DNA from 3 places in the Cellulomonas fengjieae genome. Region 3 is predicted to be linked to each of the others. Evidence: predicted binding sites of a transcription regulator. Region 3 holds the regulator's gene; each other region holds the start of a gene.

Region 1 (9,529 bases), 1.8 Mb from region 3:
CGCGAGGCGATCATCCTGTCGCTCGGCCTCGGCCGGACCCCGCACCGCAGGGTGCTGCACACGTTCGGTCCCATCTCCGCGCCGGGCGGCGACGCGCTGCTGCTCGACGCTCTCGGCTCCACGGCGCACCGGCTGACCGTCGTCGCGTGCTTCGGCTCCGAGGACCTCGACCCCGAGCGTCTGCGCGGTCCCGGTCCGCGGCTCCTCGCGGACGTGCTCGCCTTCGCGGCCCGCCGCGGCGCCGGTCAGGACGTCGCCGACCTGGTGACGGTGCCGGAGCCGACCGACCCGCTGCTGCGGTCGCTGACCGTCGCCGCGGCCGCCGCGGACGACGCCCTCGCCGCGGCCCACGAGCCGGACCGGCTGCTGCTGGACCTCGCCGAGCGCCTGTGGAAGCACGGCCTGCTGGTGGAGGCCGACCACGGCATCCCGGGCGGGGACCGGATCCCGCTGGTCGTCGGACACCCGGACCTGCCCGGCGAGATGCTGGTCGCCGTCCTCACCGACGACGCGCAGTACACGGCGGAGCCCAGCGTCCGGGTCCGCGACCGCCTCACGCCGGACCGGCTGGAGCGCGTCGGGTGGAGCGTCATCCGCGTCTGGGCGGCCGCCGCCTTCATGGACCCGCAGGCCGAGGTGGACCGCATCCGGCGGGCCGTGCACGCGCGCGTTCCCGGCCCGGTGGCGCCGCGCACGGCGCCGCTGCAGCTGGGCCTGATCGACGAGCCCGACGACGCCGAGGAGCTGCCGACGCCCGCCCGTCGCCGCGACCCGCGTCCGCCGACCGGGGTCTGGTCGACGGTGGAGGTCGTGCAGCAGGCCGCGCAGGCGACCGGTCCCGCCGTGGAGCCCGGCGGGTCGCCCGCCGACGGCGCCGCGTCACCGGTGGCGCCGCCCGAGCCGGGTGAGCCGTCCCAGGACGACCCGCGGCCGGCGGGCCGGGCCCTCCAGCTCGCGCTGGCGGTGCCGACGCGGAAGCGTCCCGACGTCCGCCGCGGCCTGCCGATCGGCGCCTACAGCGACGACCAGCTGGACGACCTGGTGGAGTGGCTGCAGTCGGACGAGCAGGAGCGGACGCGCGAGCAGCTGGCGGACGCCCTGCGCGACGAGCTCGGGATCACGCGCCGCTCCTACCGGATCGACACCGCGATCCGCGGCGCCATCACCCGCGCCATGCACTGACCGTCCCCGGCGCGTTCGTGGGGGACAGGCACGCGGTGGGATCATCGAGCGGTGACGTCGTCCGAGCAGCCCGAGCAGCCACGCGTGCGCCGACCGCGCCGCGCGGTGCGGCGTGCGGGCACCGTCGGCGGTGACGACGCCAACCTCCTGTCGACGCTGCCCGCACCTGCGCCCGTGCCGGTTCCCGCGCCTGTGGCCGTACCCGCGCCCGCGGTCCCCGGTGAGCCCGCCATCGCGGTGCGGAGCGCGGACGACTCCGACACCGGCTGGGGCGAGCGCGCCACCGACTCCAACGACGACCGGCTGAGCCAGGACAAGCCACCGCACTGGTAGCGCGCCTGTCGGAGGTACGCGAGACGATCACCGCACCCCGGACGTCCGGCCGGTGCGCGAGCGAAGGAGACCGCCATGGCAGAGGTTCTGCTGTTCCACCACGCCCAGGGACTCACGTCGGGTGTCCGCGACTTCGCGGACACGCTCCGCGGGGCCGGGCACACCGTGCACGTGCCGGACCTGTACGACGGGCACGTGTTCGACGACCTCGAGTCCGGGCTCGCCTATGCCGACGAGGTCGGCTTCGGCACCGTCATGGGGCGGGGGCGAGCGACCGTCGAGCAGCTGCCCGAGGGGCTCGTCTACGCGGGCTTCTCGCTCGGCGTGCTGCCGGCCCAGCTGCTCACCCAGACGCGACCGGGCGCCAGGGGCGCGCTGTTCTTCGAGTCGTGCGTCCCGCCCGCGGAGTTCGACACCCCGTGGCCGCAGGGCGTGCCGGTCCAGGTGCACGGCATGGAGTCCGACCCGCTGTTCGCCGGCGAGGGGGACCTCGACGCCGCCCGCGCGCTGGTCGAGGAGACCCCGCACGCCGAGCTCTTCCTGTACCCCGGCGACCAGCACCTGTTCGCGGACCCGAGCCTGGCGTCGTACGTGCCCGAGGCGGCCGAGCTCCTGAAGGAACGCACCCTCGCGTTCCTCGCGACGATCCGCTGACGCCGCAGCAACCGCTCACCCGCCCACCGGACCGCCCGTCGGCGACCTCCACCCGACCCGCCCGCGACCACGCCATGAGTGGCGAGGACGGGGCCCGTAGCGCGCCTCATGGTGTGCTCACGCACCTGCACCCACCTGCACCCACCTGCACCCACCTGCACGCACCCGCTCGCCGCGGGTGCGCCCGCGTCAGAGCGGCTTGGGGGGCGCGTCCGGGCCGGGTGGGATCGAGGGCGGCAGGTCGCTGCCGGTCGACCCGGTGGCCGTACCGCTGTCGGCCGCCCCGCCGGCCGCGACCCCGCCGGCCGCGGCCTGCGGTCCGGTCGGCGTCCCGGTCGTGGCGCCCGCGCCCGCGTCGTTGGCGATGGCCGGCGAGGGGCGCGCGGCGAGCAGGTCGCGGATCTCCTGCAGCAGCAGGATGTCCTCGCTCGGTGCTTCCGGCTCGTCCTCCTGACCGCGCTTGCGCCGGGCCGCCATCGCGTTGAGCGGCAGCACGATGAAGAAGTACACGGCGGCGGCCGTGAACAGGAACTGGATCAGCGCGTTGAGGATCAGCCCGATCGAGAACACGGCATCGTTGATCTCGAAGGCCCAGACACCGCTGAGGTCGGTCTGACCGAACACCGCGGCGATCAGCGGGCTGATGAGCCCGTCGACGAACGCCGTGACGACCGCGGTGAACGCGGCACCGATGACCACACCGACCGCCAGCTCGACCGCGTTCCCGCGGGAGATGAAGTCCTTGAAGCCCTGGAGCACCTTGGCGGTGCCCTTCAGACCTTGGCGAGCGCCGCTGATCCCAGAGTTGATCCTGTCGGTCACGGTGGTGCCCCCTCGGGTGGGATGTCGATCGTCCGACGCCCCGGCGGAGCGTCTCCGCTCGTTCGATCATGACACGACGACCGCGGACAGCAAGGCGGAGGCAGCGGCGCCGGCAAGCGTCGCGGCCTCGTGCGGCGCCACGGCGAGCAGGACCGGGACGGAGTCGTCCGTCGTGCCACCGATCCCGAGCGCCGCCGAGGAGGCGCCCCGCCGCGTGACCGGGAGCACGAGCGCCCGGCTCGCGACCACCCCTCCCGGACCGCCCTCGGGGGTGGCGGCCAGGACGTCGACCCGCATGCCGGCCGAGAGCAGCCCGGCGACCGCCGGGTCGGCGAACCGGACCGTCGCGACCACCGTCCCCGGCGGTCCATGGACCTCGTCGGCGACGAGCAGGCCGGGGAGCACGGGGATGCCCGTCGCGAGCGGGACCGCGGTCGACGACCCGACGACGTCACCCGGGTCGGTGACCGCCCCGCGCGGCGCGACCGCGGTCGGCAGCCGCGCCACGCGGACGTCCGCGCCGGTCAGGTCCGTGCCGGCGGCGATGTCCCGGGCCGCGACGACGACCGCCGCGGTCGGCGGGTCGGGCGGGCGCAGCGCCTGCACGGTGCACCCGGCGGCGATGCCGAGGAGGACCGCGCACACCAGGAAGCGCGCCCGCCACAGGTGTATCCGCAGTGCGAGACGGAACGGGCGCCGACCATGCGGCAGCGGTGGCGGGCGACCCGCGAGCGGAGGGGGATGCATGGCCGCCGACGGTAGGCCGGGGTCGCACGCCGGCTGGTCCGTCAGGCCGTCGCCGGTGGAACCGGCCGCCGATCCGCGGGCTGAGGGCGGCTCGACGCCGCGGCTCAGCCCAGCTCAGCTCAGCTCAGGACGGTCAGGACGACGCGGGCTTGGCGGCCGGCTTCGCGGCGGGCGCAGGCGTCGAGGACGTCGACGAGGAGTCGGGGGTCGACGACGTGGCGGGCGTCGACGGGCCGGGCGTGCCGGACGTGCTGGGCGCCGAGCTCAGCGCGGACGACTTCGCACCCGCGCGGGCGTCGTTGCGGTAGAAGCCGGAGCCCTTGAACACGACGCCGACCGAGGAGAAGACCTTGCGCAGCCGGCCCTCGCACTCGGGGCACACGGTCAGCGAGCTGTCGGTGAACGACTGCACGATCTCGAAGGTGTGACCGCACGCCGTGCAGGCGTAGGCGTAGGTGGGCACTGAGGGTCTCCTGGCAGCTGATCGAACGACCGGATGGTCTGGCACTCGACTGGTCCGAGTGCCAATCTTAACCGCACGCCCACCCGGGGCATTCCGGTGGGCGGCGCGCGGCCTGCGGGAGCGCCGCAGGCCGAACGGGCAAAGTACCCTCCGAAGCGTGTCTCGTCGCCGCCTGCTCCGTCTCAGTCTGACCACCGTCGCCGTCGTGGTCGTCGTCGCTCTGGTCGCCGTGGTGGTCTCGGCGACCATCGTCGTGCGCCGGCCCCTGCCCGAGGTCGCGGGCGAGCAGCAGCTGCCCGGCCTGGACGCGACGGTCTCGGTCACCCGGGACGAGCGCGGCGTGCCGACGATCACGGCGACCACCGCGCAGGACCTGTTCCGGGCGCAGGGCTACGTCGCCGCGCAGGACCGCTTCTTCGAGATGGACTACCGCCGGCACGTGACGGCCGGCCGCCTCTCGGAGCTGGTCGGCGAGAACGAGGACGCGCTCGCGGCGGACAAGGTGATCCGGACGTTCGGCTGGCGCGAGGTCGCCGAGCAGGAGTGGGACCTCCTGCAGCCCGCCACCCGGGAGGCGCTGCAGGCCTACGCCGACGGCGTCAACGCGTACCTGGACGGCAAGGACCCCGGTGCGATCGCCGTGGAGTACAGCGTGCTCGGCCTCCAGACGACGGTCCGAGCGCCGCGGGAGTGGGACCCGGTCGACTCGCTGGCCTGGCTCAAGGCCATGGCCTGGGACCTGCGCGGCAACTACGACGCCGAGCTCGAGCGCGCCGCGTCGTACTCGTCGGTCGGCGACATCGCCCGCGTCGACCAGCTGTTCCCCGCCTACCCCCAGGACCTCAACCTGCCGATCCTCGCCGCGGGCGACGGCCCCGTCGCCGAGGTGCAGCAGGCCGCCGCGTCGACCGAGCCGCTCGACCTCGGCAGCTCCGACCTGCAGGAGGCGATGGCGTCCGCCGCCGCCGCGCTCGCGGCCGTGCCCCATGTGATGGGCGACGGCGAGGGCGTGGGCTCGAACTCGTGGGTCGTCTCCGGCGAGTTCACCGAGTCCGGCAAGCCGCTGCTGGCCAACGACCCGCACCTGGGCATCTCGGCGCCGGGGATCTGGGAGCAGGTGGGACTGCGGTGCGCGGAGGTGTCGGCCGACTGCCCCTACGACGTCTCCGGGTTCGCGTTCGCAGGGCTGCCGGGCGTCGTGATCGGGCACAACGCCGAGCTCGCCTGGGGGCTGACCAACCTGGGCGCGGACGTCACGGACTTCTTCATCGAGCGGGTCGACGGTGACGCGACGCTGCTCGACGGGGCGCCGGCGCCGATCACCGAGCGCCAGGAGGTCATCCGGGTCAACGGTGGCGACGACGTGCACCTGACCGTCCGGGAGTCGGTGCACGGCCCCCTGGTGTCGGACGTGCTCGACCTCGTCGGGGTCAGCACGGCGCCCGTCCCCGACGACGCTCCCGGCCGCGGCTTCCAGGTGGCGCTGCGCTGGACCGCCCTGCAGCCGGGCCGCACGATGGACGCGGTGCTCGCGATCAACGTCGCGAAGGACGCCGAGGACATCCAGGAGGCGGCCGCCCTGTTCGACGTGCCGTCGCAGAACATCGTCTTCGCGACGACCGACGGGCACATCGGCTACCAGGCGCCTGGCCGCATCCCCGTCCGGTCGACCGTCCCGACCGGTCCCGTCCCGTCGAACGGCACCTGGCCGCGTCCCGGCTGGGACAGCAGGTACGACTGGCAGGGCTTCGTCGACCCGGCGACCATGCCCCGCGCGCTGGACCCCGCCGAGGGGTTCATCGTCACGGCCAACCAGGCGGTCCTGCCCGCCGGCGTCGGGCCGTTCCTCACCGCCGACTGGGACTACGGCTACCGCGCCCAGCGCATCCGCGAGCTCCTGTCGTCCGCCACGGGGGAGGACAAGGTGAGCGTCGCCGACATGGGCGAGATCCAGGTCGACCAGCACAGCCCCTTCGCGGACGTGCTGGTCCCCGTGCTGCTCGAGCTCGACATCGAGGACTCCTTCGACGACGACGGGCAGGAGCTGCTGCGCACCTGGGACCGCGTGCAGTCCGCCGACTCGGCCGCCGCGGCGTACTTCGCGGCCGTCTGGGTCGACGTGCTGGAGGCGGCGTTCGCCGACGACCTGCCGGACGGGTACGGACCGTCGGGCGGCTCCCGCTGGCTCGAGGTGGTCCGCAGGCTCGTCGACGAGCCGGCGTCGCCGTGGTGGGACGACAAGTCGACCCCGGGCGTCGTCGAGGGGCGTGACGAGGTGCTGACCCGCGCGATGGTCGACGCCCGCCTGCAGCTGACCGCGCAGCTGGGCCGCGAGGCGACCGACTGGCGCTGGGGGAAGGTGCACGTCGCGGCGCCCGAGCACCCCGTGCTCGGGGGCTCGTCACTGCCCGGGGTGGTGCGCGACCTCATGAACCCGGACCCGGTCGCGGTCGGCGGGGGCTCGTCGATCGTCGACGCGACCGCGTGGGACGCGAGCTCCGGGTCGTTCGCCGTCACCGCGGCGCCGTCCATGCGCATGGTCGTCGACCTCGGGGACCTCGACGCCTCGACCTGGGTGACGCTGACGGGCGCGTCCGGCCACCCGGCGAGCGTGCACTACGCCGACCAGCTGGGTCCGTGGTCGAGGGGTGAGACGTTCCCGTGGCCGTTCACGCGGGCGGCGACAGAGGCGGACGCCCGGGACCGGCTGACGCTCACACCGTGATCGGGTGCCATCCCTGCGGGGTGGCGACCGCGTCGACCAGGCGGTCGTGGCTCTCCCGGGGCAGCGGCCGCTCGTCGGCGTCGTAGAGCTCCTCCGGGAACACGAGGGCGATCACGGGGGCGCCGGGGCGCAGGTGCTCGAGCGCCCGGTCGTACCAGCCGCCGCCCTGGCCGAGGCGCGCACCGCTGGTGTCGACGGCCAGGGCGGGGGCGATCACCACGTCCGCCTCCGCCAGCGCCGCGGCGCCCAGCGGGGGGCCGCTGGGCTCGGGCGGTCGGCCGGGGGCGCGTTCCCGCAGGTCGTCGGCGCGGATGTACTCGGCCCAGTCGCGCTGCAGCCCGGTGCCCAGCACGGGCAGGAGCAGCCGGACGCCGCGGGCGCGCAGCGCATCCAGCAGCGGACCGGTGCCGGGTTCGGTCACCCGGGACGCGTACACGGACGCGCAGCGCGCGTCGGCGACGGCGGGAATCGCGAGCACGACCTCCGCCAGCTCGCGGGCGGCCGCGTCGCGCAGCCGCACGGAGCGCAGCTTGCGGGTGTCCCGGATGGCGACGCGGAGCCGCTCCTTGACGTCCTCGACCTCGTCCCCCTCGGACACGCGCGGATACGGCTGGGCGACGCTGCTCATGCAGACAGTCTCACCCACCCGGCGGTCGCGGGACGACCCCCCCAGGGAGGAGATGTGGCGTGACGCACACCACTGGGCACTCCTCGGCGGGCGCGGCTAGGGTCCGAGCATGACCATCCACAAGGCAGTCATCCCCGCCGCGGGGCTCGGAACCCGGTTCCTGCCCGCCACGAAGTCGACGCCCAAGGAGATGCTCCCGGTCGTCGACAAGCCGGCCATCCAGTACGTCGTCGAGGAGGCCGTCAAGGCCGGGCTCGACGACGTCCTGCTCATCACCGGTCGCTCGAAGCGCACGCTCGCCGACCACTTCGACGCGGTGCCGGAGCTCGAGGCCGCGCTCGAGGCGAAGGGCGACCTGGATCGGTTGGCCAAGGTCCGCGAGTCCACCGACCTGGGTCACGTGCACTTCGTGCGCCAGGGCCAGCCCAAGGGCCTGGGCCACGCGGTGCTCCAGGCCAAGCACCACGTCGGGCACGAGCCGTTCGCGGTCCTGCTCGGCGACGACCTGATCGACGAACGCGACGAGCTGCTCAGCACGATGCTCGCGCTGCAGGAGCGCACCGGCGGATCGGTCATCGCCCTGCTCGAGGTGCCGCCCGCGCAGATCTCGATGTACGGCTGCGCGGCCGTCGAGCCGTTCGACGGCGCCGAGGGCGGGGACGCTGCTGACACGGTGCGGATCACCGGCCTGGTCGAGAAGCCCCCGGCGGACGAGGCTCCCAGCAACCTCGCCATCATCGGCAGGTACGTGCTGCACCCCGCGGTGTTCGAGATCCTCGAGAACACCGCACCGGGACGCGGCGGGGAGATCCAGCTGACCGACGCGCTCGCGACGCTCGCCGAGCTGCCCGCCTCCGAGGGCGGCGGCGTCTACGGCGTCGTGTTCCGCGGCCGGCGCTACGACACCGGTGACCGCCTGGACTACCTGAAGGCCGTCGTCCAGATCGCGGTGGACCGTCCGGATCTCGGACCCGAGTTCCGGACCTGGTTGGGCGAGTTCGCGCAGAACCTCAGCACGCCGCAGTCCGACTGACCTGCCGGGCGGGGCAGAATGCCCGCATGAGATCGGTCCAGGATCACCTCGCGGCCGTGCTGGCCTCCGTCGGACCGGTCGCTCCGCTCGACGTCGTGCTGCGCGACGCCGTGGGCTGCATCCTCGCTGCCGACGTCACGGCCACGCACGACCTGCCGGCGTTCGCGGTCGCGTCGCGTGACGGGTACGCCGTCGCCGCGCACGAGACCGCGGGCGCCGGCTATGCGAGCGCGCAGTCCCTGCCCGTCGCGCACGACGCCCGGCCCGGCGCCGGTCCGCTGCGCCTGGTCCCCGGCTCGGCGGTCCGGGTCGCGTCCGGCGCCGCGCTGCCGCTCGGCGCCGACGCGGTGGTCCCCCTGGAGGAAACCGACCGGGGGACCGCGCGTGTCGCGATGCAGCGCCCTGCGGTGCCCGGCCAGCACGTGCGGCCCGTCGCCTCCGACGTGCGCGCAGGTGCGGTGGTGCTCGAGGCCGGCACGCGCCTCGGTGCCCGCCAGCTGGCCCTCGCCGCAGCGATGGGCCGGGGCCGCCTTCGCGTGCACCCGACACCGCGCGTCGTGCTGCTCTCCGTCGGCGACGAGCTCGTCGAGCCCGGCACCCACGCGGACCGGGCGGGCGCGGGGGTGTTCGAGGCCGACGGGCACGCGCTGGAGGCGGCCGTCCGGGACGCGGGCGCCGCGTCCGTCCGGGTGGGCATCCTGGGCGACGACCGTGCGGTCCTGCGCGAGGCGATCGAGGACCAGCTGGTCCGCGCGGACCTCCTGGTGATCACCGGCGGCCTGTCCGAGCTGACGCACGACACCGTCAAGGACGTGCTGGCGACGATGGGCTCCGTCCGGCTGGACCACGTCGCGATGACGCCCGGCCAGCGGCACGGCTTCGGCACCGTGGCGGACGACCTGGCCAGCGACAAGGCCGTGCCGATCTTCGCGCTGCCGGGGC
Region 2 (9,529 bases), 450 kb from region 3:
ACCCGCTCGTGCTGGACCGCGCCGAGGACCGGCTCCGGCACGGGAAGCGCAAGCTCGTCGACCTGTGCGGCTACTACGAGGTGGTGGAGTCGGGCGCGCTGCACACCGCCGACGTCGACGTGGTCGCCACGCTCGACGTGCTGGAGCGCATCGTCGGACGCTTCCCCCACCTGGCCACGCTCGACCTCGACACGCTGCACGAGTACCAGTCCACCGCCCACCAGGCATGGGCGGAGGGCTTCAACGCGTGGCGCGCCGAGCAGGGTTTCGACGGGCCCGGCGCCTCCGATGTCTGGCCCGCGCCGGAGCCGGTGGGCACCCTCTGGTGAGATGCTCGTCATATCGCGGCTGAGTTCGCGCACCCGTGCCGAGCCGACTCTGACGCCGATCTGACCGATTCGATTCCAACAAGACCCCTGGCGTTATCTCATATATGAGATACCGTCATCGGCATGACCACGACGATTCCCCTGGTTCCGACCTCCACCGGAGCCGTGCCGACCATCGCGGACCCGCTCGCGCACGTCGGCTCACTCGTCCGTTCCGCACGGCAGCACCGCGGAATGACCCAGGCGCAGCTCGCAGAGCGCCTCGCCACCAGCCAGTCGGCGATCCACCGCATCGAGCAGGGCGCCCAGAACGTCAGCCTGGAGATGCTCACCCGCATCGGCGCCGCCCTCGACTCCCCCATCGTCACGCTCGGCGGTCCGCAGCGCACCCACCTCCGGGTGCAGGGCGGTCAGACCCTGAGCGGACGCATCGACGTCAACACCAGCAAGAACGGCGCCGTCGCACTCCTGTGCGCGTCGCTGCTCAACCGGGGCACCACCCGGCTGCGCAACGTCGCCCGCATCGTCGAGGTGGACCGGATCGTCGAGGTGCTGCGCTCCGTCGGGGTGCGCGCCACCTGGTCGACGGACGGCCGTGACGTCGAGATCGTCGTCCCCGAGCACCTCGAGCTGGACGCCATCGACGTCGACGCCGCACGCCGCACGCGGTCGATCATCATGTTCCTGGGTCCTCTCCTGGGGCTCGAGGACGAGTTCCGGCTGCCCTACGCCGGCGGCTGCGACCTCGGCACGCGCACGGTCGAGCCCCACCTCATCGGCCTGCGCCCCTTCGGCCTGGACGTGACGGCGACGGCCGGCGACTACCACGGTCTCGTGACCCGCGGCGGTGCGGAGAACCTGACGATCGTCCTGACCGAGCGCGGCGACACCGTGACCGAGAACGTCATCATGGCCGCGGCTCGCCGCGACGGCGTGACCACCATCCGCAACGCGAGCCCGAACTACATGGTCCAGGACCTGTGCTTCTACCTCGAGCTGCTGGGCGTGCGCATCGACGGCATCGGCACCACGACCCTGCGCGTGCACGGCCTCGCGGAGATCGACGCCGACGTGGAGTACGCGGTCTCGGAGGACCCGGTGGAGGCGATGAGCCTGCTCACCGCCGGCATCGTCACCGGCTCGCAGATCACGGTCGGCCGCGTGCCGATCGAGTTCATGGAGATCGAGCTGGCGACCCTGGCCGAGATGGGGCTGCGTTACACGCTCTCCGAGGAGTACGCCGCCGCCAACGGCCGCAGCCGGCTCGTGGACGTCACCGTCCACCCCAGCGAGCTGCGCGCGCCGATCGACAAGATCCACCCGATGCCGTTCCCCGGGCTGAACATCGACAACCTGCCGTTCTTCGTCGCGATCGCCGCGTGCGCCGAGGGTTCGACGCTGGTGCACGACTGGGTCTACGAGGGCCGCGCGATCCACCTGACCGACCTCACGCGGCTCGGTGCCGACGTCCGGCTCCTCGACGCGCACCGGTTGCAGGTCAGCGGCCCGACGCGCTGGTCCGGTGCCGAGGTGTCGTGCCCTCCGGCGCTGCGCCCCGCCGTCGTCATCCTGCTCGGGATGCTCGCCGCCAAGGGCACCTCGGTGCTGCGCGACGTCGACATCATCGCGCGCGGGTACGAGCAGCTGCAGGAGCGGCTGGTCGAGCTGGGCGCTCGCATCGAGACCTTCCGCGACTGACCGCTCCTTCGATCAGCAACCCGGAATCCCCCTGACCCTCGGTCAGGGGGATTCCGGGTTGCTGGGCGCTGCGCCGTCGCGGGCCAGGTGGGCGCCGAGCTCTGCCATGGTCCGGTCGAAAGCCGCCTCCAGGTCGACGCCGTAGGTGTCGGCCAGCGACATCACCGACCAGAGGCAATCGGCCAGCTCGTGCGCGAGAGCCTGATCGAGGTCCTCGCGTGGTCGCACGCCCGCCTTCCCCTGCACGAGCTTCGCCAGGTCCCCGACGTCGCCGAGGAAGCCGAGCATGAGCTCCTCGTCGTTCCAGCGGCGCCCGTACCGCGCGGTCTCCCGCGCCGCGTAGGCGCCTCGGACCGCACGCGCCTTCTCCTGCATCTCCCGGAACTCCACGCGCCCAGTATCGAGGTGCCGATGCGTCGAAGGGCGCGAAAGCGCGAGTCCCGGCAGCGCGTGCACGCACCATCCGCCCGCACGGGCAGCACCGCCCACGCCTCACCGGAGCCATCGTCCGCCGGGCTTCGCGACGCGGGTTGACCGGCCTGGTCCGCCGACCGGCCGCCCAGCGCGTGCAACGCCGCGGCCAGGGCGTGCCCGTGCTCGCTGGTCAAGAACCCAGCCAGGTGACACCCCTCGGTGCTCTGGGACAGCGTGAGGAACTCCCGCTCGCTCGCCTCGCAGCGGCCCAGCTCCGCGACCAGGCTGGTCTGGTCGCCCGGTGCGCCCGCTCAGCGGCCGGTGTAGTTGGGCGCCTCGACGGTCATCTGGATGTCGTGCGGGTGCGACTCCTTGAGCCCCGCCGGGGTGATCCGGATGAACTTCCCGCGCTCCTGCAGCTGCGGGATGGTGTGCGCACCGACGTAGAACATCGACTGGTGCAGGCCACCGATCAGCTGGTGCGCCACGGCCGACAACGGACCGCGGTACGGCACCTGACCCTCGATGCCCTCCGGGACGATCTTCTCGTCCGAGGACACGTCGGCCTGGAAGTACCGGTCCTTGGAGTAGGAGATCCGCCCGCGCGACGCCATCGCCCCGAGGGACCCCATCCCGCGGTAGTGCTTGAACTGCTTGCCGTTGACGAACACGAGCTCGCCCGGCGACTCGTCGCACCCGGCGAGCAGCGAGCCGAGCATCACGGTGTCGGCACCCGCCACGAGCGCCTTGGCGATGTCGCCGGAGTACTGCAGGCCACCGTCGCCGATGACCGGCACCCCGGCGGGCTTGCAGGCACGCGCGGCGTCGTAGATCGCCGTCACCTGCGGGACACCGACTCCGGCGACGACGCGCGTGGTGCAGATGGACCCCGGCCCGACGCCGACCTTGACCGCGTCGACGCCCGCATCGACCAGCGCCTGCGCGCCCTGCGTCGTCGCGACGTTGCCGCCGATGACCTGGACGTGGCGGGTGGCCGGGTCCGACTTGAGCTTGCGCACCATGTCGAGCATCAGCCGAGCGTGACCGTTGGCGGTGTCGACGACGAGCACGTCGACCGCGGCCTCGACGAGCGCGTACGCCCGCTCCCACGCGTCGCCGAAGAAGCCGATCGCGGCGCCGATGATCAGCCGGCCCTCGCCGTCCTTCGTCGCGTCGGGATACTGCTCGGTCTTCACGAAGTCCTTGACCGTGATGAGGCCGCGCAGGATCCCGGCCTCGTCCACGAGGGGCAGCTTCTCGATCTTGTGCTTGGCCAGCAGTGCCGCCGCGTCGTCACGCGCGATGCCGACCGGTGCCGTGATCAGCGGCATGGGGGTCATGACCTCACGGACCCGGCGCGACTCGAAGTCCCCGGGAGGCACGAAGCGCAGGTCGCGGTTGGTGATGATGCCGAGCAGCCGACCGACGTCGTCGATCACGGGCAGGCCCGACACCCGGTAGATGCCGCAGAGGTGGTCCAGCTCCGCGAGGGTCGCGTCCGGGGACACGGTGACGGGGTCGGTGATCATGCCCGACTCCGAGCGCTTCACCAGGTCGACCTGGTGGGCCTGGTCCTCGATCGACAGGTTGCGGTGCAGGATGCCGATGCCGCCCTGGCGCGCCATGGCGATGGCCATGCGCGACTCGGTGACGGTGTCCATCGCGGCGGACAGCAGCGGGACGCGCACGGAGATCTCACGCGTCAGGCGGGAGGTGGTGTCCACCTCGCTCGGGATGACGTCCGTCTCCCCCGGCAGGAGGAGCACGTCGTCGTAGGTGAGCCCGATGCGGGCGAACGGGTCGGCAGGGGAATGCTCCGTCATCCGACAAGGATACGCGGCTGCTCGGCCGGGCGGTCCCTACTGGATGAGTCCGCGCCGAAGGCCGATGGCCACCGCCTGGGCGCGGTCGCTGGCGCCGAGCTTGCGGAACAGCCGGCGCGCGTGGGTCTTGACGGTGTCCTCGGACAGGTACAGCTCGGCACCGATCTGGGCGTTCGACCGCCCGTGGCTCATGCCGGTCAGCACCTCGATCTCGCGCTTGGTCAGCGGCACGCCGGGGATCGCCCCCGAGGTCGGCACACCGACGGGAGCACCGTTGGCGTCCGGGGCGCCGACAGGCACGCCCGCGGCAGGGGTCCGGAGGTCACCGGCGCGGAAGCTGCCCTGGCTGGGCACGTCGACGGGCTGCGTCCGCGACGCGGTCTGGGCCGGGAGAACCGGGCTGGCCAGCACGTGCGCGGCCACCGCCGACAGCTCGGCGCGGCCGACGTCGGGCGCGAGGAAGCCGCGCGCCCCGAGCGCGAGCGCCCGGTCGAGCGCCACGGTGTCGTCGGGGAGGGCGAGCAGGACGATGGCGGCACCGGGCGCGACGGCGCGCAGCCGACGGATCGCCTCGATGGCGCCGGGTGCGGCCAGGTGCGCGTCGAGCAGGACCACCGTCGGCGGCATGCGCCGGGCCAGGCTCAACAGCTCGTCCACCGACGAGGCTGCGCGGACCGGACCGAGCGCGGGCACTCCGATGGAGGTCACGACCAGCCGTTCGCGAACGACCGCCGAGCCGTGACAGATCACGACTCCCGCCATGTTGCTTCCCCTCTCGGCCCCGTGCGGGGCACCGTGAGTCCTATCGGCCTGCGACCTGCCAGAAGTTAGTCCCGACGAGGAACCCGACGCGGTGCGGCCGGGACTTCGTCCACCTGTGGGCACCGTGCGCGGAAATGTCTCCCCCGCTGCGGGGCCGGTCTCACACTTCTTCACCCGCCGACGCGACCGAGAGCACCTCGTGCAGGAGCCCGGTGAACGTCCGGGCCCGGTGCACCGACCGGCCGAGCGGGACGGCCCCCGCGGCGGCGTCCGGCACCATCACGAACTGAGGCAGGTCGGGCTGGTCGCGCGCGAGCCTCTCCACCAGCTCGAGCTCCGGGTCGACCCGCTCGCCCAGCGTGATCACCGCGCGCGGGCGGGTCATGGCAACGAGCTCGGCCGCGTGGTGCACGCTCATGGGCCCGCCGACGATGCGGGCATCCACCCCCTGCGCCGCGAGCGCGCCGGCGATGGCGTGCGCCACCAGGGGGCGGGCCTCCTGCGGGGCGACGAGCACGAGCACGACGGGGCGACGCGCCCCGGCGAGCGGGAAGGTCCGGGCGCGCAGCGCGGCGAGCACGCCCGCGTGCACGGCCGCGACCGCGTCCACACCGGGCGGGTCCACGACCGTGCGCCGAGCCAGCGCGGCCAGCACGGGCTCCACCAGCCCGGTCCACCACAGCGCGACGTCCGGCTGGCCCTCGAACCCCAGCAACCGGGCGCACCTCGCGAGGTCCCCCGCGAGCGCCGCGTCCACCACGGCGCTCGGCGTCGAAGGTGCGACCGGGTGGGCGTCCGCTCGGGGGCCACCCGCGGCGTCGGTCGCGAGTGCGATCCGCGCGGACTCCGCGGGCGCCACGCCGTCGAGGGTGAGACGCCGCATGACCAGCAGCCGGTCGACGTCGGTGGCCGAGTACCGCCGGTGCGCGCCGGCTGAGTGCTCGGACGGGCCCAGACCGTACCGACGGTCCCAGGTACGCAGCGTCGCCGGGGCCACGCCGAGCCGGCGGGCGACCGCGGCGACAGTGAGGGCGGGCGCCTGCGACAACGCCGCTTCATCGTCCTCACTCGTCACCATGGCGCGATTCTGCCAGGCCGGAGCGCTTCGGCTCGCGATGGTCGCCCGCGAGCCACCGCGTCTACCTGCGATGACGTGCTCAACCGCGCCACCAAGAAAATGTGTGACACGGTCTTGAACAACTTGTGGCGCGGTTGTAACGTCCTCTCCAACGCGTCATCACCGGTGGACATCGCCGGGGTTCCGTGTTCACGACTTCCCGTCGCATCCGCCACCGCGGTCCTGCGCCGGATCGACTGAGGAGGAATTGATGGCCGAGATCTCGCGCCTTCCCGGACCGGTGATGGATCTGTGGGAGTGGCAGTACGAGGGGGCCTGCCGCGACGCGGACCAGGATCTGTTCTTCCACCCCGAGGGTGAGCGCGGGAGCGCACGGCGACGCCGCGCGGAGGCCGCCAAGGCCATCTGCGCCACCTGCCCGGTGCTCAAGGAGTGCCGCGAGCAGTCGCTCACCGTGCGCGAGCCGTACGGCGTGTGGGGCGGCCTGTCCGAGGACGAGCGGGCCGCGATCCTCACGCAGCGGACGCGCACCAGCAACGTCGGCTGACGATCGCACCACCAGAGCCCCCCGCCGGCGACGACACCGTCACGGCGGGGGGCTCTCGTGTGTGCGCGCCCGGTCGGCCGGGCCGGACGACGGGAAGGCCCCCGCGGCAGCTGCCGTGGGGGCCTTCCCGAGCGATCGGGGCGCGTGGCGCCCCTCAGATCACTTGACGACGATCGCGAGGATGTCGCGGGCGGAGAGGATGAGGTACTCCTCGCCGTCGTACTTCACCTCGGTGCCGCCGTACTTGGAGTAGATGACCTTGTCGCCGACGGCGACGTCGAGCGGGATCCGGTTGCCGTTGTCGTCGACACGGCCGGGTCCGACGGCCTGGACCTCGCCCTCCTGGGGCTTCTCCTTGGCACTGTCCGGGATGACGAGACCGAAAGAGGTCGTCGCCTCTGCCTCGAGCGTCTTGACGACGATCCGGTCCTCGAGGGGCTTGATGGAGACCGACACAGCGGACCTCCCCTTCGCATGTGAGTAGTTCTCTGAGGTTCTTGCGTGCTGTCGACCACGTCGTCGCGGGTGCCGTGGCCTGGAGCGCAGCTGGCACACTCACCGGGAGAGTGCCAGCCACTCACTCTAGGAAGCGGTTAGCACTCGGTCAAGGCGAGTGCCAACGGGCGGTCGCTTCCCTCACCTGCGTGCGAGGATCGCCGGATGGATAGTGACGGCATCGCGCAGCTGCTCAGCCCCGCCGGCTGGGCCCTGCTCTCGGCGCTGCCCCCGTACGACGAGACCCGCACCCTGGCCCTGTCCGAGCGGATGCGCGACGAGGGCATCGACCCCGCACTCATCGCGGCCGCCCTCACGCAGTCGCGCCTGCGGGCGAAGGCGGTCGGCAAGTTCGGCACGTTCGCCAACGGCATGCTGTTCACGGCGGCCGGGCTCGAGCAGGCCACCCGACTGACGGTCGCGGCGCACCACGCGCGCAGGTACCGCGACGCCGGCAGCACCCGGGTCGCGGACCTCACCTGCGGGATCGGAGCGGACGCCATGGCCTTCGCCGGCATCGGCCTGCACGTCCTGGCGACCGACGTCGACGAGGCCACGGCGGCGATCGCGACCGTGAACCTGCGGCACTTCCCCGACGCGCAGGTGCGTCACGGCGACGGGCTCGCGCTGGACCTCGAGGCGGAGGGGATCGATGGCGTGTACGCCGACCCCGCCCGTCGCACCTCGTCGGGTAGCCGCGTGTTCGACCCGGCCGCCTACGAGCCGTCGCTCGACGCGGTGCTCGCCGTGCGCGACCGGGTGCCGGCCCTCGGGCTCAAGCTCGGCCCCGGCATCCCGCACTCGGCCCTGCCCGCCGACGCGCTGGCCCAGTGGGTCTCGGTGGACGGCGACGTCGTCGAGGTGGGCCTGTGGTTCGGTCCGCTGGCTCCCGAGGGCCCCGGCCGGTCGGCGCTCGTGCTGCGGGACGGCGAGGCGCACGTGGTGCAGCAGACCTCCGAGGAGCGCCCCCCGACCGGGCCCATCGGTGGCTACCTGTACGAGCCCGACGGCGCGGTGATCCGCGCGGGGCTGGTGGGCGAGACGGCGGCGCAGGTGCGCGGGCGGCTGCTGGACTCCACGATCGCGTACGTGACGTCGGACGTGTTGACCCCCGTGCCCACCGCGACCTCCTACCGGGTGCTCGACACCATGCCGTTCGGACTCAAGCGGCTCCGCACCTACCTGCGAGGACGTGACGTGGGGAAGCTGACCATCAAGAAGCGCGGCACGGCGGTCGTGCCGGAGCAGCTGCGCCGACAGCTCGACCTGCGGGGCAGCGCCACGGCGACGATCATCCTGACGCGCGTGGCGGGCAGCCAGCAGATCCTCGTGGTGGAGCCGGTCTGATGGCATCGCCCGTGACCCTCCCGTTCGGGCAGTCCGAGCGGTCGACCGTCGGCATCGAGTGGGAGATCGCCCTGGTGGACGCCGACTCCGGCGACCTGCGACAGGCCGCCGAGGCGATCCTTGCCGCCGTCCGGCCGGCCGACGGCGGCGAGCACCCGCTGATCACCCAGGAGCTGCTGCTCAACACCGTGGAGATCCGCTCGGGCAAGTGCCGCACCATCGCGCAGGCGACGGCCGACCTCCAGCGTGCGCTGGACGAGGTGCGGGCGGTCGCGGCCCCGCTGCGGATCGACCTGATGGGCGGCGCCACCCACCCCTTCGCCCACTGGGCCAGGCAGAAGGTCACCGACAAGCAGCGGTACGCCACGCTGATCGACCGCACCCAGTGGTGGGGCCGCCAGATGCTCATCTACGGCGTGCACGTGCACGTCGGCATCGAGGACCGGGACAAGGTCCTCCCGCTCTCGCGCGCGATGCTCACCGTCTTCGGCCACATACAGTCGCTGTCGGCGTCCTCCCCGTTCTGGGCGGGCAAGGACACCGGGTACGCGTCCAACCGTGCGCTGCTCTTCCAGCAGCTGCCGACGGCCGGGCTCCCGTTCGCGTTCGAGGAGTGGTCGCAGCTCGAGCAGTACGTGGGCGACATGCTGCACACCGGGGTCATCGACCAGTTCGACGAGGTGCGCTGGGACATCCGCCCGTCCCCCCGGTTCGGCACGCTGGAGATGCGGATCGCGGACGGTGCGTCCAACCTGCTCGAGGTCGCGGCCATCTCCGCCCTGACGCACTGCTTCGTCGAGCACTTCTCGACGATGCTGGACCGGGGCGAGACGCTGCCGACCCTGCCGCCGTGGTTCGCGCAGGAGAACAAGTGGCGCTCCGCGCGGTACGGCATGGACGCGATCATCATCACGAACGCGGCGGGCGACGAGGAGCTGGTGACGGACGCCATCGGTCGGTGGCTCGTCGAGCTCGCACCCGTCGCCGAGCGCCTGGGTTGCGCGGCCGAGCTGGACCAGGTGCGCCAGATCCTTCG
Region 3 (9,529 bases):
TGGGCTTCGGGTTCCGCGTCGGCTTCCTGGGCCTGCTGCACCTCGAGATCATCCGCGAGCGGCTGGAGCGCGAGTTCGACCTCGCCCTGATCTCGACCGCCCCGAACGTGGTCTACGAGGTCACGCTCGAGGACAAGAGCGTCGTCACGGTCACCAACCCGAGCGAGTTCCCCACGGGCAAGATCGGTGAGGTCCGTGAGCCGGTGGTCAAGGCCACGATCCTGGCGCCCAGCGAGTTCATCGGCGCGATCATGGAGCTGTGCCAGACCAAGCGCGGCGACCTGCAGGGCATGGACTACCTGTCCGAGGACCGCGTCGAGCTGCGCTACCTGCTGCCCATGGCCGAGATCGTGTTCGACTTCTTCGACCAGCTGAAGTCCAAGACCCGCGGGTACGCGAGCCTCGACTACGAGCGCGTCGGTGACCAGGTCGCGGACCTGGTGAAGGTCGACATCCTGCTGCAGGGCGAGACGGTCGACGCGTTCAGCGCGATCGTGCACCGCGACAAGGCCTACGCGTACGGCGTCATGATGACCGCCAAGCTCAAGGAGCTCATCCCGCGCCAGCAGTTCGAGGTGCCGATCCAGGCGGCCATCGGCGCCCGGATCATCGCCCGCGAGACCATCCGGGCCATCCGCAAGGACGTCCTGGCCAAGTGCTACGGCGGCGACATCACGCGTAAGCGCAAGCTGCTGGAGAAGCAGAAGGAGGGCAAGAAGCGCATGAAGACGATCGGCCGGGTCGACGTGCCGCAGGAGGCCTTCATCGCCGCGCTCTCCAGCGAGCCCGCGGGGTCGGCCGGCGGCAAGGACGCGAAGAAGAAGTGACCTGAGCATGGCAGCCCTGCCCGACGGCGACGCCGCTCCCGACGACGGCCGCCTGCCAGGCTCGGTGCGCGCGGGCGTCGCCGAGCGGGCGTTCGGCGTCTACCTGCACGTGCCGTTCTGCCGGGTGCGCTGCGGGTACTGCGACTTCAACACCTACACCGCGACCGAGCTGGGCGGCGGGGCGAACCAGCACGCCTACGCGGACACCGCGCTGCGGGAGATCGCCCTGGCGGCCGACGTCCTCGCGGACCTGCCGAGGCGGCCGGTGAGCACGGTCTTCGTCGGCGGCGGCACCCCCACCGTGCTGTCGGTGCCCGACCTGGCGCGGATGCTCGGCGGGGTCCGGGACGCGTGGGGCTTCGCCGACGACGTCGAGGTGACCACCGAGGCCAACCCCGACTCGGTCACGCCGCAGTCGCTGCAGGCGTTGGCCGACGCCGGCTTCACCCGCGTCTCCTTCGGCATGCAGTCGGCCGTCCCGCACGTCCTGGCGACCCTGGACCGCACCCACGACCCCCGACGGATCCCCGACGTCGTGCGCTGGGCGCGCGAGGCGGGGCTGGCGGTCTCGCTGGACCTCATCTACGGCACGCCGGGGGAGTCGCTCGACGACTGGCGCACCAGCGTCGAGGCGGCGCTCGCGACGGGCGTCGACCACGTGTCCGCCTACGCGCTCGTGGTCGAGCCCGGCACCCGGATGGCCGTGCAGGTGCGCCGCGGCGAGCTCGAGCTGCCGGACGGCGACGACCAGGCGGCCAAGTACGAGCTGGCGGACGACCTGTTCGAGGCGGCCGGCCTGCACTGGTACGAGGTCAGCAACTGGGCGCGGACGCCCGCGGACGCCTGCCGGCACAACCTCGCGTACTGGCGCGGCGACGACTGGTGGGGCGTCGGTCCCGGGGCGCACAGCCACGTGGGCGGCGTGCGCTGGTGGAACGTCAAGCACCCGCGCGCGTACGCCGACCGGCTCGACCGGGGGCTGAGCCCGGCGGCCGGGCGGGAGACGGTCAGCGGCGAGGGGGCTGTGCTCGAGCGGCTGATGCTCGGCCTGCGCCTGGCCGGGGGCCTGGCGCTCGACGACCTCCCGGTGCGGGCGCGCCCGGCGGTGGCCGGACTCGTCGCCGACGAGCTGGTGGACGGCCGCGCGGCGATCGGCGGGCGCGTCGTGCTGACCCGCCGCGGTCGGCTGCTCGCGGACGCGGTGGTCCGGGACCTGGCCGGCTGACGAGTCCTCGGGGCACCTCCACCCTGAGGTAGGCCGGTCTCCGTCCGACGGGGGTGTTGCAGCGAGCCGTCGGCCGCGACGATGCCGTTCATGGACCCCGCCTCGCCGCCCGCGCCCGCGTCGCGCGCGCGGCCCCGGATCCTGGCGTTCGTGCTGCTGGTCACCGCGCCCGTGTGCGCGGAGTACCTGCAGGCCTACGACCCGGCGAGCACCGGGGACCCCGCGGCGCTGCTCGTCGGCCTGCTCGTGCTGGCGCCGCTGTACGGGGCCCCCGCCCTGCTGATCCGGGAGATCGCCGCACGTGCGCGCCTGCACTGGACCGGGATCCTGGCGCTGGCGGCCGCGGCCGGGACCCTGCAGGCCGGCGTCGTCGACCAGTCCCTGTTCGCCACCACCTACGCCGGCTACGACGACTGGGCCGAGCAGCTGCGTCCCACGTTCGTCGCTCCGCTCGGGCTGAGCGCCGCGACGGCGCTGAACTTCCTCGTCGGACACGCCGTCTGGAGCTTCGCGGCGCCGATCGCGCTGGTCGAGGGCCTCGACCGGCCCGGACCGCGGCGCTCGTGGCTTCGAGCCCCCGGGCTGGTCGCTGCGACGGTGCTGTACGCCGCCGCTGCCGCGCTCGTCTGGTCCGACGTCAGGAGCGCGGGCAGCGACCGGGCTTCGGCCGCGCAGCTGGTCGGCGCGCTGCTGGTCGTCGGCGTCCTGGTCGGGGCCGCGTTCACGTTCGGCCGCCGGACCCTGCCGACGCCGACGGGAGCACGGGTGCCGCCACCGGTGGCGGTGCTCTGCCTCGTGCTCACCGCGGCCGTCGGGTACGTCCTCGTGCCGCCGACCTGGTTCGGCGTCGCCGTCGGCGTGGGCGTCCTCGGGGTGGCGGGCGCCGTGGTCGTGCACTGGTCGCGGTCGGCCGCCTGGGACCCGAGGCGGGTGGCGGCCGTCGGCGGCGCGGCCGTCGTCGCGCGGGCGCTGGTCGGCTTCGCGTCGGTCACCGAGATGACGCCCCGCCCGTCGGGCGGGTACGGGCAGAACATCGTCCTGCTCGCCCTGGCGCTCGTCCTCGTGCGGGCCGCGACGCACACGGGCCGCGACCGCTAGGTCCGCCGGTCAGCTCACCATGCGGAGGCTGACCGGGTACCGGTACCACTCGAACCGCGAGGCGGCGACCCCTCCGAGGATCGGGAACACCAGCTGGACGAGCCCGAGGACCGGCACGAGCACCAGGGCGGCCAGGCCGAAGGTCGCGAGGGTGACGGCCACCACCGCGACGACGGCCAGCAGCAGCGTGAGCTGGAAGTTCAGCGACTCCTTGGCCTGGTCCTCCACATAGCGTCCGCGTCCGCGGAACGCGAGCAGGATCACCAGCGGGGCCACCCAGCCGCCCAGCAGCGCCAGCAGGTGGGCCAGCATCGCCCAGTTGCGCTCCTCGTCGGGTCGCAGCGGGGGTGGCCCGTAGACGGGACCGGTCCAGGGTGCGGTCATCGGACCAGCTCGATGCTGTACGGGTAGCGGTAGGTGCCACCGCGCTGGACGGCGAGCGCCGCCACGACGCTCAGCACCAGGCTCGCGATGCTGATCGCGATGAACCCGATCCGGCCGATCACACCCAGCACGGGCACGGAGCGCAGGATGGTGCACACGACGAGCCCGATGAGGACCGTGAGCTGGAAGTTGAGTGCGACGCGGGCCTCGGCGACGGCGAGGGTGCTCTTCTCGCGGTTGACCAACCAGACGACGAGCGCGGGAAGCCAGCCGATCCAGAAGTACGCCAGGATCCCTCCGAGGTGCGCCAGCATCGCCCAGGTGCGGGCCTGGTCCGCGCCGCTCGAGGCAGGGCGGTGGTCGTCGTAGGACATGGGTCGTCGCTCCTCGGGTCGGCCGTGCGCTCACGGCACGCGCAGCCTACCGAGGGCGCCTGGCCAGCGCGTGCCGACGGGACGCAGCCGCCGAGGGGCGACCAGCGGCCGCGTTCCTTGACACGCCAGGTCCGCCGCGGGTTCCCTGGCAGAGGGCGACGACCGCCCTGTGACCAGGGAGGCCACGCATGAGCGAGAACCCGGGCGGCACTGCGCCGCGCGACGACGACCACCCGGCCCAGCCGGACCCGACCGGCCCCGCCGACCCGGGGACGGGGTCGCCGGCACCGTCCCGTCCGACCGAGCCGGACGCACCGGAACCCGCCCCGGGCTCAAGCCCGGACACACCCTCCACACCGCCTACCCCGCCGGTCGAGCCGGCGGCGCCACCGGTCGCCCCGTCTCCCGCACCCCCCGTCGCGCCTTCGGCGCCGCCGACACCTCAGGCACCGCCGACACCTCAGGCGCCGCCGACACCTCAGGCGCCGCCGACACCTCAGGCGCCGCCGGCACCGCCGTACGGGCAGCCGTCGACCGGTTCGCCCTACGGCCAGCCGCCGGCCGGCTCCCCGCCGTACGGCCAGCCTCCGTACGGGCAGCCGCCCGCAGGCTCGCCGCCGTACGGGCAGCCGTCGGCCGCCGGGTACCCGCCCGGCTACGCCGAGCCCGGGGCGTTCCCGCCACCGGCGGCCGGCTACGGCCAAGCCGTGCCGCCGTCGCCCATCGGGGAGTCGTTCTCCTACGGCTGGAAGAAGTTCACGCAGTTCGGCGGCATCTTCGTCGGCGCCGCGCTGGTGTGGCTGGTCGGGGCCGCGATCGTGCTGGTGGTCCTCTCGCTGATCTTCGGCGGCTTCGGTGCCCTGCTCGACCCGGACGGTCGCGGCATGCGACCCACCCTCAGCATCGTCGCGTCGCTGGGCGCGTTCGTCGTCTCGGCGGCGGCGTTCCTGATCGGCTACCTGGTCCAGGCGGCGTTCATCCGGGCGGCGCTCGACGTGACGGACGGCCGGCGGATCTCGTTCGGCGACTTCTTCAAGTTCCCGGACCCGGGTCCCGTCCTGCTGACCGCGCTGCTGCTGGCCGCGATCAACATCGTGCTCAACCTCGTGCCGTTCTTCGGCCAGCTGCTCTCGTTCGTGGCCGGCTTCCTGCTGCTGTTCACCTTCTGGTTCGTGATCGACAAGCACCTGAGCCCGGTCGACGCGATCAAGGCGAGCTACCAGCTCATCGTGGCGAACCTGTCGACGACGATCCTGTTCTACCTGTTGTCCGTGGTCGTCGTCTTCGCCGGTGCGATCGTGTGCGGCGTCGGCCTCTTGGTGGCGCTCCCCGTCGTGCTCGTGGCGACCGCGTTCCTGTTCAAGCGGCTCCTGGGCGACCCGATCTCCGCCTGACGGACGTCGCACCAGCCCGACCGACGGGCGACGTCCGGACGGTGCCCGGTCCGCCTCGGCGGCCGGGCACCGTCATGCGGTGACGAAGTCGATGAGCTCCTCGACGCGGCCGAGCAGGCTGGGCTCCAGGTCGGCGTAGCTGCGCACGGAGCGCAGGATCCGCTGCCACGCGCGCGCCACGTCCGCCTGCTCGTCGGCCGGCCAGCCGAGCTCGCGCAGGATGCCCCGCTTCCACTCCGTGCCGCGCTCGATGACCGGCCAGGCATCCAGGCCGACGCGCTCGGGACGCACCGCCTGCCAGACGTCGACGTACGGGTGCCCGAGCACGAGCACCGAGCCGGCGGGCATCCCGCGGACGGCCTCGTCGGCGATCCGGGTCTCCTTGGACCCGGGGACCAGGTGGTCGACGAGGACGCCGACGCGGCGACCGGGCCCGGGTGCGAAGTCGCGCAGCGCCGCCGCGAGGTTGTCGACGCCGTCCAGCAGCTCGACCACGACCCCCTCGAGCCGCAGGTCGTCACCCCAGACCTTCTCCACGAGCTCGGCGTCGTGCTTGCCCTCGACCCAGATCCGGCTGCCCCGGGCGACGCGGGCGCGGGCGTCGTGCACCGCCACCGAGCCGGACGCCGTGCGGGTGGGGCGGGCCGGCGCGGAGGCTCGCACGGGTGCGGTCAGCGCGACGGGCTCGCCGTCGACCCAGAAGCCGCGACCGAGCGGGAACGTGCGCGTGCGGCCGCGGCGGTCCTCGAGCACGACCACGTGCTGGCCGCCGGACTTCTCCACCCGGACCACCGCACCGACCCACCCGGTGGTGACCTCCTCGACGACGAGGCCGGTCTCGGCGGCCTGCGGGCGACTGGTGCGGGCAGGCCGGTGGTGCGTCTGCCCGGAGCCCCCGAGCACGTCCGAGCCGTAGCGGTCCTCGTTCACCCGGGCAGCCTAGAGGTCCGTGCCGGCGTGACGGTCGAGGCACGCGGCGGACGCCCCGTGGGTGTCGGGTGCGCGGCGTAGGATTGGCACTCGACGAGCACGAGTGCTACCCACGAGATCGGGCGAAGGAGGCGGCATGAGCGAGGACAGGCGGCTGGACGTGCTGCGCGCGATCGTCGAGGACTACGTCGCGACCAAGGAACCGGTGGGCTCGCGCGCCCTCGTCGAGCGGCACTCGCTCGGGGTGTCGCCCGCGACCATCCGCAACGACATGGCGGCGCTCGAGGAGGGCGGGTACATCGCCCAGCCGCACACCTCCGCAGGCCGGGTCCCGACCGACAAGGGCTACCGCCTGTTCGTCGACCGGCTCTCGACCATCAAGCCGCTGTCGAGCCCGGAGCGCCGGGCGATCGGCGCGTTCCTGGAGAGCGCGCAGGACCTCGACGACGTCGTGGACCGTGCGGTGCGGCTCATCGCCCAGCTCACGCAGCAGGTCGCCGTCGTGCAGTACCCGTCGCTGCGGCGCTCGGCGCTGCGGCACGTGGAGCTGGTGCCGGTGGGCGCGCGTCACCTGCTGGTGGTCATCATCACCGACACCGGCCGCGTGGAGCAGCGCACCCTCGAGCTCGTCTCGGACCTCGACGAGTCGGTCGTCGCGCGCCTGCGGACCCGGCTCAACGTCAGCGCGGCGGGGCGCCGTCTGTCCGAGCTGCCCGTCGTGCTGAGCGAGCTGACCGAGGCCTTCGCGCCGGACGACCACCCGCTGGTGCACGCGGCCGTGGGCGTCGTCGAGGAGACGCTGGCCCAGGAGAGCGAGGAGCGTGTCGTGCTGGCGGGGACCGCCAACCTCGCGCGCGCAGGCAGCTCCGACGTCCGCGCCATCGGGCCGGTCCTGGAGGCGCTCGAGGAGCAGGTGGTGCTCCTGCGCCTGCTCTCGGAGATGGCCGAGGACTCCGCGGCCGTGGCGGTGCGGATCGGCCGGGAGACGCAGCACGAGGGGCTGGTCGAGACGAGCTTCGTCACCACCGGCTACGGCGACGAGGGTGGTGGCTCGGTCGCGCGCATCGGCTCCATCGGGCCGCTGCGGATGGACTACCCCGGCACGATGTCCGCGGTGCGGGCGGTGGCCAGGTACCTGACCCGCATCCTCGCCCAGTGACAGGCCCGACGACCCCCGCGACGACCCCGACCGAGACCCCTGCAGAGACCCCCGCAGCGACACACCCGACGACGAACGCTGGAAGCGAGCAGACCCTCCTGTGACCGACTACTACGAGATCCTCGGTGTGCCGCGTGACGCGACGCCGGAGCAGATCAAGAAGGCGTACCGCAAGCTCGCGCGCGAGCACCACCCCGACGTGGCGGGCACGGACGCCGGCTCCGACGACAGGTTCAAGGACGTCTCGCGCGCCTACGACGTGCTCGGCAACCCCGAGAAGCGCCGCGCGTACGACCTGGGCGGCGACCCGTCGTCCCCCGGGGGCGGCATGGGCGGCGGGTTCGGCTTCCAGGACATCTTCGAGACGTTCTTCGGTGCCGCCACCGGCGCCGCCGCGCAGCGTGGCCCGATCCCGCGCGCCCGGCGCGGTCAGGACGCCCTCGTGCGGCTCGACCTGGACCTCGCGGACGTCACCTTCGGTGTGCACAAGGACGTGCCCGTCGACACGGCCGTGCTGTGCCCGACGTGCAACGGCTCATGCTGCCGGCCCGGCACCTCGCCCCGGACCTGCGAGGTCTGCGGCGGGCGCGGCTCGGTCCAGCGGGTGGCCCGGTCGTTCCTCGGTCAGGTCATGACGACGCAGCCCTGCGCGGCGTGCCACGGGTTCGGCACGGTCATCCCCGAGCCGTGCACCGAGTGCTCGGGCGAGGGCCGCGTGCGCTCGCGCCGGACGCTCAGCGTCGACGTCCCGGCCGGCGTGGACACGGGCACGCGGATCAAGCTCACCGGCCAGGGCGAGGTCGGTCCCGCCGGCGGTCCCGCGGGCGACGTCTACCTCGAGGTGCGCGAGCGCAAGCACGACACCTTCGTGCGCCGCGGTGACGACCTGCACGCCACGCTCGAGGTGCCGATGACCGCCGCCGCCCTGGGCACGGTGCTCACGCTCGACACGCTGGACGGTCCGCGCGACGTCGACCTGCGTCCCGGTACCCAGCCGTCCCAGATCGTGTCGATCAAGGGCCTGGGCGTCGGTCACCTGCACGCCCCCGGCCGCGGCGACCTGCACGTCCACGTCGAGGTGCACGTCCCGACGGCGCTGGACGAGGAGCAGGCCGAGCTGCTGCGACGGCTCGCGGCGCTGCGCGGCGAGGAGCGCCCCGAGTCCCGGCTCGCGGCCTCCAGCTCCGGCGTGTTCGCCAAGCTGCGCGACAAGCTCTCCGGCCGGTGAGCGTGCCGGCGCCGGGCGCGGCATGAGCGCGCCCGTCTTCCTGGCCGACCCCGGCACGCTCGACGCGGTCACCGACGGTGGCACCTACCTGCTCGAGGGGGCCGAGGGACGGCACGCCGGCGTCGTGCAGCGGCGCGGCCCCGGGGAGCGGGTCGACGTCGTGGACGGCGCGGGGGTGCGCCTGCGCGGGGTGGTGGGCGCGGTGAGCGGTGACGGCGTGCTGGTGCACGTGCAGCAGCGGGTCGTCGAGGAGCGTCCCGCGGTGGTGCTCGTGCTCGTGCAGGCGCTCGCCAAGGGCGACCGCGACGAGCTGGCGATCGAGGCCGCGACCGAGGTGGGTGTCGACGCGGTCGTCCCCTGGCAGGCCGAGCGCTCGATCGTGGTGTGGCGCGGGGACCGGGCGGCCAAGAGCCGTGCCCGCTGGCTGGGCACCGTGCGGGCGGCCACCAAGCAGTCGCGGCGGGCACGGGTGCCCGAGGTCGAGACCGCGCTCGACTCGCGCGGGCTGGTCGAGCGCGTCCGCGCCGTCGCGGACGGCGGCGGCGCGGCTCTCGTCCTGCACGAGGCCGCGACGCAGTCCCTCGCGTCGGCCCCGCTGCCGGAGTCGGGCGAGTGCCTCGTCGTCGTGGGGCCGGAGGGCGGCATCGGCGACGGTGAGCTCGGTCGCCTGGTCGAGGCGGGGGCACGAGCCGTGCGCCTCGGCCCGCACGTGATGCGCACGTCCACCGCCGGACCCGTGGCGCTCGCCCTCCTGGCGGAGCGACTCGGTCGCTGGAGCTGAACCGCCGCAGTGGGGGAATCCTGTGGGTGCCTCCTCGTAGACTGGCGACCGTCGCACCCGCGGCACCGATCCGCACGCACCTGCATGCAACCTGCACCGACCTAAGGAGCGCACGGCGCACGCCGAGCA

Evidence for each region. The regulator HrcA, encoded in region 3, represses chaperone genes, less so after heat shock. The targets are predictions, from matches to a motif close to TTNGCACTCGNNNNNNNCGAGTGCNAA.
Region 1: the regulator HrcA is predicted to act here: its motif matches at 4,240-4,266, upstream of KG102_RS02800 (FmdB family zinc ribbon protein).
Region 2: the regulator HrcA is predicted to act here: its motif matches at 7,245-7,271, upstream of groES (co-chaperone GroES).

Annotation. Positions count from the first base shown of each region.
Region 1 is NZ_CP074404.1:591,969-601,497, forward strand. Features, by position in the region: gene KG102_RS02775 (hypothetical protein) at 1-1,182, shown strand, start outside; gene KG102_RS02780 (hypothetical protein) at 1,234-1,515, shown strand; gene KG102_RS02785 (dienelactone hydrolase family protein) at 1,591-2,169, shown strand; gene mscL (large conductance mechanosensitive channel protein MscL) at 2,359-2,991, opposite strand; gene KG102_RS02795 (SAF domain-containing protein) at 3,058-3,636, opposite strand; gene KG102_RS02800 (FmdB family zinc ribbon protein) at 3,872-4,201, opposite strand; gene KG102_RS02805 (penicillin acylase family protein) at 4,359-6,926, shown strand; gene KG102_RS02810 (5-formyltetrahydrofolate cyclo-ligase) at 6,916-7,554, opposite strand; gene galU (UTP--glucose-1-phosphate uridylyltransferase GalU) at 7,664-8,587, shown strand; gene KG102_RS02820 (molybdopterin molybdotransferase MoeA) at 8,614-9,529, shown strand, end outside.
Region 2 is NZ_CP074404.1:2,863,109-2,872,637, forward strand. Features, by position in the region: gene KG102_RS13105 (exonuclease domain-containing protein) at 1-329, shown strand, start outside; gene KG102_RS13110 (helix-turn-helix domain-containing protein) at 453-2,027, shown strand; gene KG102_RS13115 (MazG nucleotide pyrophosphohydrolase domain-containing protein) at 2,070-2,417, opposite strand; gene guaB (IMP dehydrogenase) at 2,753-4,264, opposite strand; gene KG102_RS13125 (response regulator transcription factor) at 4,301-4,972, opposite strand; gene KG102_RS13130 (MerR family transcriptional regulator) at 5,187-6,104, opposite strand; gene KG102_RS13135 (WhiB family transcriptional regulator) at 6,355-6,651, shown strand; gene groES (co-chaperone GroES) at 6,811-7,107, opposite strand; gene KG102_RS13145 (class I SAM-dependent methyltransferase) at 7,312-8,493, shown strand; gene KG102_RS13150 (glutamate--cysteine ligase) at 8,493-9,529, shown strand, end outside.
Region 3 is NZ_CP074404.1:2,417,125-2,426,653, reverse strand. Features, by position in the region: gene lepA (translation elongation factor 4) at 1-827, shown strand, start outside; gene hemW (radical SAM family heme chaperone HemW) at 835-2,052, shown strand; gene KG102_RS11210 (hypothetical protein) at 2,143-3,150, shown strand; gene KG102_RS11205 (DUF4870 domain-containing protein) at 3,160-3,534, opposite strand; gene KG102_RS11200 (DUF4870 domain-containing protein) at 3,531-3,908, opposite strand; gene KG102_RS11195 (hypothetical protein) at 4,616-5,302, shown strand; gene KG102_RS11190 (DUF3097 domain-containing protein) at 5,375-6,232, opposite strand; gene hrcA (heat-inducible transcriptional repressor HrcA) at 6,369-7,391, shown strand; gene dnaJ (molecular chaperone DnaJ) at 7,492-8,619, shown strand; gene KG102_RS11175 (16S rRNA (uracil(1498)-N(3))-methyltransferase) at 8,642-9,400, shown strand.